DNA from 2 places in the Oceanobacillus iheyensis HTE831 genome. Region 1 is predicted to be linked to the other one. Evidence: predicted binding sites of a transcription regulator. Region 1 holds the regulator's gene; the other holds the start of a gene.

Region 1 (4,225 bases):
TAAAGTACGAATTGTATTTATTGATAATTGTTCTACCTTGCCTGACATTTTGCCTACCCCTTTCAAAATAAAGCCTTTACTTATCCATTCTATATTGAATTTATCATGACAACAAGCATGACTAATAGAATTTAATGTTTTTTGTTTCGATCTTGGTAATCACGAAGCTTTTGGGGAGTAACGTCTTTACCTTCTGGATCTAAAACGGTCACTGTACTTAACTGGTTTTTGAAAGAGCTTCGTACATTCTTTAAATATTCTTCACGAAGTTTTTTCTGCTCTGCTTTTTCTTCAGTTGTTAATCCTTCTTCTTTGGACTTTTTAGACAAAACATTAATTCTATCTAACTTATCCTTAGATAACATGGTGTCTACCTCCCCGCAATTAAAATAAAAAAAGACAGGATTTCACATCCTGACTTTTATCGTACTCTACCTGGATTTCAGATTCAAGTATTTTGATATTCTTGGTATCTACGGTGTACAGTAGCTTTCGAAACGTTGTAACCTAAACCATTTAGTACCTTTGTAATTTCATTAAATGTTAGCTCGTTTTGTCTTAATCGAACAATTTCTTCTATAGGTAGTTCGGATCGATCTCTACCGGGAGACTGGTCGATTTGTTTCAGATTTTTTTCCGGCCGATATCCCTCGCGTACCGCTCTTCGCATTCCTCTTTTTATTTTCATATTTTGTATTTTTCTCTGGTATTCTTCTACAATACCCACAATTTGTAATACCATCGAATCCGCTTCATTTAATACTAACTCACCTTCGTGAGCAACTGTGTAGATAGGAATATTCAGTTTGCCTAATTGATGAAAAAGTGCAATTTTTGTATTCCCTCTCCCTAATCGAGTTTCATCTTGAATACATAAACAATCCGCTTCTTTACTGGAAAAATATTCAAGAAGTTGAAAAAGTCCTTCCCGTTCGATATCGTATCCGCTTGCTTGTTCTTCGATACAATCAACAATCGTAAAGTCTAGCTTACTTGCTAATGTTTGCAATTCCTCTCGTTGGCGTATTAGGGATGACTCTTGGGTATGTTTATCCGTACTAACTCGACAATATACTACTGCTTTCAATCCTAACTTCCTCCTGTTTCAATTAACCGCTCGTTACCATAGAGAAATATAAAAAAGCGAGCGCTAAAGGCAAATGCTACCACATAGAAAGCATCGGTTCTAGTAAATTTTCTTTAGCATGATTTCAAAGCCCCTTTCCTCCGTTTGCAGAACAATTGTTCTTATTTGATTAAAAGTATATACCGAACATATGATCTTGTCAACAAAAAATTAGAACGAGTGTTTGCTTATTTTATAGTAAAATGATAAACTATCATTAATAAAAACCTATGCTAGAGGTGAACGTTTGATGACAAAACTATCAAAAAGACAACAAATGATCTTTGACTTCATTAAAAGCGAAGTTAAGTTAAAAGGATATCCACCATCAGTTCGAGAAATTGCCGTAGCAGTCGGACTCGCTTCCAGTTCAACTGTCCACGGACATTTAGAGAGATTGGAAAATAAAGGATATATAAGAAGAGATCCTACTAAACCAAGAGCAATTGAAATTATTGATTTAGAAATGGAGCAACAACTACCAAAAGATGAGGCACGGTATGCACCTGTAATTGGTAAAGTAACGGCAGGGATACCAATTACAGCTGTTGAAAATATTGAAGAGTTCGTCCCAATTCCAAGTTCAAGTGCCGGTCCTGACGATAATGTATTTGTACTTGTAATTGATGGTGAAAGTATGATTGAGGCAGGCATATTAGATGGAGACATGGTAATTGTTAAACAACAGAACACAGCAGTGAATGGAGAAATAGTTGTAGCGATGACCGAGGAGAATGAAGCAACAGTAAAACGATTCTTTAAAGAAGAAAATCGTATTCGACTTCAACCAGAAAATGCCACAATGGAACCATTATTTTATGATAATGTAACAATCCTTGGAAAAGTGATTGGATTATATCGAAATATACATTAAAAAAAAGAGTTTAGCTAAAATTCTATAGCTAAACTCTTTTTTTATATGCAAAGAATTATTCATCTACATAGTTTGTACATAAATTTGCAATCAAACTAATATCCTAATATTAGAGAATAGGAGGAGTGAGATCAAATGTCAGATAAATTCTACCAACGAAGATGGTTTTATATTCCCACTGCTGTCATAGCAATGGTACTAGGTATTTATTATTTAACCAAATATATCGATTTCTTAACATTACCTTTCTTATGTATTATCTTAATTATTGTTACAACGTTAGAAGTATTAGAAACAAAAAATATAAAGTCAAAAGAAAATATACTTAAGTTAGGGTCATCCGGATTATTAATCGTGCTTGCTTTATGGTACCAGATCACTGTCTTCATTTTATAAAAAATATACTTATATTATATATCTTATTCAACCTCTCTCTAATACATAAATCAAATAGTGTAAGAATCTGTTTAGTATAAGAATGTCAGACTTTTTATCTGCATATACTTAATTGGTTATTACATGGAGGGAGGAATAATCTTTGTTTTATCATTTTAAAGAATTGCAATTCGAAGCAAAACCAAGCAAACCTGATCCTGTATTTGCTAGAAAATTACAAGAAGTACTCGGTGGACAATATGGGGAAATTAGTGTAATGATGCAATATTTATTCCAGGGGTTTAACTCTAGAGCAGAACCAAAATATCGCGATTTGTTATTTGATATTGGAACAGAAGAAATTGGGCACGTAGAAATGTTAGCTACAATGATTGCTCGATTATTAAACGATGCACCATTTGAAACGCAGAAAAATGCTTATGACACAGATCCTGCTTTAGCAGCTATATTAGGTGGTTCCAACCCACAACATGCTATTGTTAGTTGACTTGGCGCTATGCCAGCTGATAGTAATGGAAATCGCTGGTCTGCAAATTTCATTATTTCCAGCGGGAATTTACTAGCGGACTTTCGTGCTAACCTTACAGCCGAGTCACAGGGAAGATTACAAGTTACTCGTTTATATAATATGACAGATGATCCAGGTGTAAGAGATTTGTTATCCTTCCTAATTGCAAGAGATACTTATCATCAAAATCAATGGTTTGCTGCAATACGAGAACTTGAAGAAAGGGAGAATGATATTGTTGTCCCTTCAACTTTCTCTAGATCAAAAGAGTTTCAAGAAGTGTCGTATACACTATTTAATTTCTCAGAAGGCGAAGAAAGTAAAAAAGGTAGATGGGCACATGGCCCAAGTTTTGATGGAAGAGGAGAATATAAATATGTAAGCGAACCAGTTTTTTGGGGAGGTGCACCTAAATTACCACCAGCTCCCCCACTATATTACAATACTCCACCATCTAAAATGTAAAAACCTCCTTAAGTATAGTATTCAATGTTTATACGAAATCACGAAATCAATAAACATCAAAGTTAAAATCCCCTTAACTTTGATGTTTATTGATTTATATTAAAGTTACAGGAATAATTTCTCCCAAGTTACTTTTCCTGCTTTCCCGTCAACTAAAATACTTTCTTTTTGTTGAAAAGATCTCACTGCATTATTTGTATTATCGCCAAAAATACCATCTAACCCTTTAGGATCTTCTCCATTAATATAAAGCATTGCTTGAAGTATCCATGTAATATTTCCTTTAGCACCACTTGCTATTGTTACTGTAGCAGATTTAGTTTTCTGTCCCCATATACCATCAACTGTTAAATTTGCATTGAATTGCTTATTTAATTCTATTTGATAACCTTTGATTGCTGCTTTAATTGTTAATGGACCAGCTATTCCATCAACCGCTAAACCTGTATCATATTTCCGATTCAATCCAGTTTGAATATCTTCCATAATTGTCTTGTTATCACTAAATTTTTGTAAATATTTCGTAGGGTCTAAACAATTATTTACTCTATCAGATGTCCAACCATAAGGTGGTTGACTCTCGGCTTTTTTACGTACTTCATAGTGCAAATGGGAACCGGTTACATTTCCTGTATCACCTTGTTTACCTATTACTTGCCCTTTTTTCACAAACTGACCAGGCTGTACGGAGACACTATCCAAATGAGCATATAATTGGCCTCGGTTATTTTTATCTTGAAGAAGTACAACAATTCCAAATCCACCTAAGCCAGTACCAGTCCTACCCATACCAGCAAAAATGACTTTTCCTTCTGTAAATGCTTGAATATTTGCTTTATGAGATTTAACTAAGTCT
Region 2 (4,225 bases), 840 kb from region 1:
ACTTAATCTTGACGCCACACCGTCTTTTACAACAATACGATCAATTACTACCTCAATCGAATGCTTTTTATTCTTTTCTAATTGAATATCATCTGTAACTTCACGCATTTCATTATCTACACGAATACGAACATAACCTTCTTGTTTTAGGTTCTCTAGAATTTTTACATGCTCGCCTTTTCTTCCTGATACAACAGGTGCAAGAATTTGAAGTTTTGTACGTTCCGGGTACTCTAATATACGATCAACCATTTGTTGGACCGTCTGTGAACTAATTTCAATACCATGATTTGGACATGTCGGCCTTCCTACCCTTGCATATAACAGACGTAAATAATCATAAATCTCCGTAACTGTTCCGACCGTCGATCTTGGGTTTTTACTTGTCGTTTTTTGGTCAATAGATATTGCTGGAGACAGACCTTCAATAACGTCTACGTCTGGCTTATCCATTTGTCCTAAAAATTGACGTGCATAGGAAGATAATGATTCTACATATCTACGTTGTCCTTCTGCATAAATGGTATCAAATGCAAGCGAAGACTTACCTGAACCAGATAATCCTGTTAGTACTACTAATTTATTTTTAGGGATATCAATATCGATATCCTTTAAATTATGAGTTCGTGCTCCTTGAATTTTTATAGACTTACTTTGCATTCCAAAATCATCCTTCCGCTTTTAGTTCCAAAATGACATCTCTTAATTCTGCTGCTTTCTCAAAATCAAGATCTTTTGCTGCTTGCTTCATCTCGTTTTCCATTTGTTCAATTACTTTTTCTCTCTCTTTTTTCGTCATTTTGTTAATCTGTTTCGTTTTCGGTTCATATGATTCTGTTTCTTCTGCAGCAGTCGTTGCTTTAATAACATCTCGAACTTCTTTCCGAATCGTTTTAGGCGTAATACCATGTTGTTCATTATATTCTGTTTGTATTGTTCGACGTCGATTCGTCTCATCAATTGCTTTTTTCATCGAGTCCGTCATTTTATCTGCATACATGATTACTTTTCCATTTTCGTTACGTGCAGCACGCCCCATCGTTTGAATAAGCGATCGTTCTGAACGTAAAAATCCTTCTTTATCGGCATCTAAAATTGAAACAAGCGATACTTCAGGTATATCTAAACCTTCTCTTAATAAGTTGATGCCTACTAACACATCAAATTTTCCTACTCGTAAATCACGAATCACTTCTATACGTTCTAAGGTTTTAATTTCGGAGTGCAAATATGCCACTTTCATACCAATTTCTTTCAAATAATCAGTTAAATCTTCCGACATTTTTTTGGTTAGTGTCGTGATCAATACTCGCTCATTCTTTTCCATTCGAATACGAATTTCTTCTATTAGATTATCAATTTGTCCTTCAATTGGGCGCACCTCAACTTTTGGATCTAATAAACCAGTAGGTCGAATAATTTGTTCTGTCATTTCAGGCGAATGTTCAAGTTCATATGGGCCTGGAGTCGCTGAAACATAAACCAACTGTTTTGTTTTATCTTCAAACTCTTGAAAGCGAAGCGGACGATTATCCATGGCAGACGGCAAACGAAAACCATGATCAACAAGCACTTGTTTACGGGCTTGGTCCCCATTGAACATTCCACGAATCTGAGGGAGGGTTACGTGCGATTCATCAATAATTACTAGAAAATCCTCCGGAAAGAAATCCAATAATGTATAGGGTACCGCTCCAGGTCCACGTAATGTCAAGTGTCTTGAATAATTCTCAATCCCTGAACAAAACCCCATTTCACGCATCATTTCTAAATCATAATTGGTGCGTTGCTCTAATCGTTGTGCTTCTAATAACTTCCCATTATCACGCATTTCTTTTAGTTGTTCCTCAAGTTCTTTTTCTATATTTTGAATAGCAATTTTCATTTTTTCTTCTCTCGTAACAAAGTGAGAAGCTGGAAAAATGGCTACATGTTCTCGATCACCGATTATTTCACCGGTTAGTGCATCAACTTCACGTATACGGTCAATTTCATCACCAAAAAATTCTACACGGATACAATATTCTTCATGGGACGCTGGGATAATCTCTACAGAATCACCGCGAACTCGAAATGTACCACGTTGGAAATTAATATCATTTCTAGCATACTGAACTTCTACTAAATCACGAAGCAATTGGTCACGATCTTTTTCCATTCCCATTCGTAACGACAACACTTGACTCTTATATTCTTCCGGATTACCTAAACCATAAATACATGACACACTTGCTACAATTAATACATCTTGTCTCTCAAACAATGCTGATGTTGCGGAATGTCGTAATTTATCAATTTCATCATTGATACTCGCATCTTTCTCAATAAATGTATCTGTAGACGGTACATATGCCTCTGGTTGATAATAATCATAATAGCTAACAAAGTATTCTACAGCATTATTTGGAAAAAACTCTTTAAACTCACTGTATAGCTGTCCAGCTAATGTTTTATTATGCGCAATTACTAACGTCGGACGATTTATCTCTTTTACAACATTGGACATTGTAAATGTCTTTCCGGTACCTGTAGCACCTAGCAATGTTTGATGGCGTTGACCAGCTAATACCTTTTTCGTTATCTCATTTATTGCATTGGGTTGATCACCAGCTGGATCATAAGCAGATACTAATTCAAATTTCTCCTTCACAACAATGCCTCCGTTCTTTTCGAGCTAATATCTATTATATCTCTTTATAAAAAAACGAACAAGTATTCGTTTTTTGATTTATCCTATCTTATATTCTACCCATTTAAGTATAATGGAAATCATATCATACCAATCGAATTGCATGAATTATTTCGCTTCAAGGAGAATTCCTGCAGGAGTCGTTACCGTCTTTCATTACAATTAAAGCCAAGAATTCCTATAATCCAAACATTGATATTCGTAATAATCATTCGTCTTTTAATCAAAATTTGACCATTATTATATTGACTTATATATATAACTTCTTATTAACTGTTATAAAAGGTAAAACGAACAATACGTTGGATATATTTACATATACCCTCCATTATTGTTCGTTCATACTAATCCTATTCTCTTTCTTCTTCATTAGCCTGTTTGCTTTTGTTTCTGTTTAAACGGTTCCTTAGGGAAAAGTAACCCTAATGCATGGTGCTCTCCTTCATATAGTGATCCTTGAACGAGCCTAATCTCCTGTTGATAATCAAGTATTTCTAATTTAATAAATGCACCGTTACCTTGTAGTGCCTCATAAAAGCTTTGACTATTTGTTACTTTTCGACCGTTGACTCGATAGATAGATTCACCAGGAGAAATTTCAAGTCTATGAGCTGGACTATTAGGTAACACGCCGACTACTCGTAGTCCTTGATCATGTGGCTGATAATAAGGACGACGAAGTCTATCTCCCTCTCTATAACGATAATTTAAATATTCTTTACCAATAATAGCTAAAATTATTGAAGTCAGTGATAAATAAGGAACAAATACGCCTGCTACAGCGATCATTAAAATTACACTCGCTAACATATAATTCGCTTTTGAGACTTTTTTTATAGCATCCAAATGATAATGCCCTTTTGCGGTATAATCAAATCCGATTATAAAAGGAACAAGAGCTAAGCCGAGCGATGTTTCACCAACAGATAAATAAGGCCACCAAGGGGCAAAAGAAGTAATAAGCCCTTCTGGAACTAATACAAGTAACGGAATTAAAGCTAATCTTTTCACTTGGTGTTGACCTACCCATATACCTCTGTCACTAAGTGATATTCGCGGGAATGTTGATTGTTTTTGAATTCGTTGAATTAAAATGGATTCACTAAAAAGTAACAAAGCACCTATTATTGCTAATGATTTAAAGCTTAGACCATAGTCAAAACTATAATTTAGCTGAGTTTGCATTTCTAACAAAGGAGGTATAACTAATAACAGCAAAAAAGTCATTCCAATAATATAACTCGGTGACAACAGTGAAAATTTTGTGCTAATACTAAGTATAATTGTTACTATTGCTAATAAAATTAATACTTCATAAGAAAATACCATGCCAGTACCAACTATAATAACTGATAAGACCAACCCTGTGATTAAAGAAACAGCTGACGTTCCTTTCCACTCGATAAATTTCTGGTAAACTTTTATTCCAAAGTCTTGTCTCTCTCTTTTTATACGAAAATAGCTAGCTACTGTCAAAATAAAAATAAACCAATATAAAGTCGGGTTCACAAAAAACCTGCCGACTGATTTTGCTCC

What was found. Region 1 encodes LexA, which represses DNA repair genes until DNA is damaged. Its sites were predicted from a motif close to CGAACATATGTTCG; they were not measured.
Region 2: a site for LexA is predicted at 2,706-2,719, ahead of uvrB (excinuclease ABC subunit UvrB). Genes of this name have one in related genera too.

The regions. Positions count from the first base shown of each region.
Region 1 covers NC_004193.1:1,708,492-1,712,716, reverse strand. Annotated here, with positions in the region: gene tkt (transketolase) at 1-48, opposite strand, end outside; gene OB_RS08635 (DUF896 domain-containing protein) at 132-365, opposite strand; gene OB_RS08630 (YneB family resolvase-like protein) at 449-1,087, opposite strand; gene lexA (transcriptional repressor LexA) at 1,377-2,000, shown strand; gene OB_RS08620 (hypothetical protein) at 2,136-2,396, shown strand; partial or broken gene OB_RS08615 (manganese catalase family protein) at 2,539-3,369, shown strand; gene OB_RS18790 (peptidoglycan DD-metalloendopeptidase family protein) at 3,475-4,225, opposite strand, start outside.
Region 2 covers NC_004193.1:2,543,686-2,547,910, forward strand. Annotated here, with positions in the region: gene uvrA (excinuclease ABC subunit UvrA) at 1-660, opposite strand, end outside; gene uvrB (excinuclease ABC subunit UvrB) at 668-2,650, opposite strand; gene OB_RS12780 (PDZ domain-containing protein) at 3,059-4,225, opposite strand, start outside.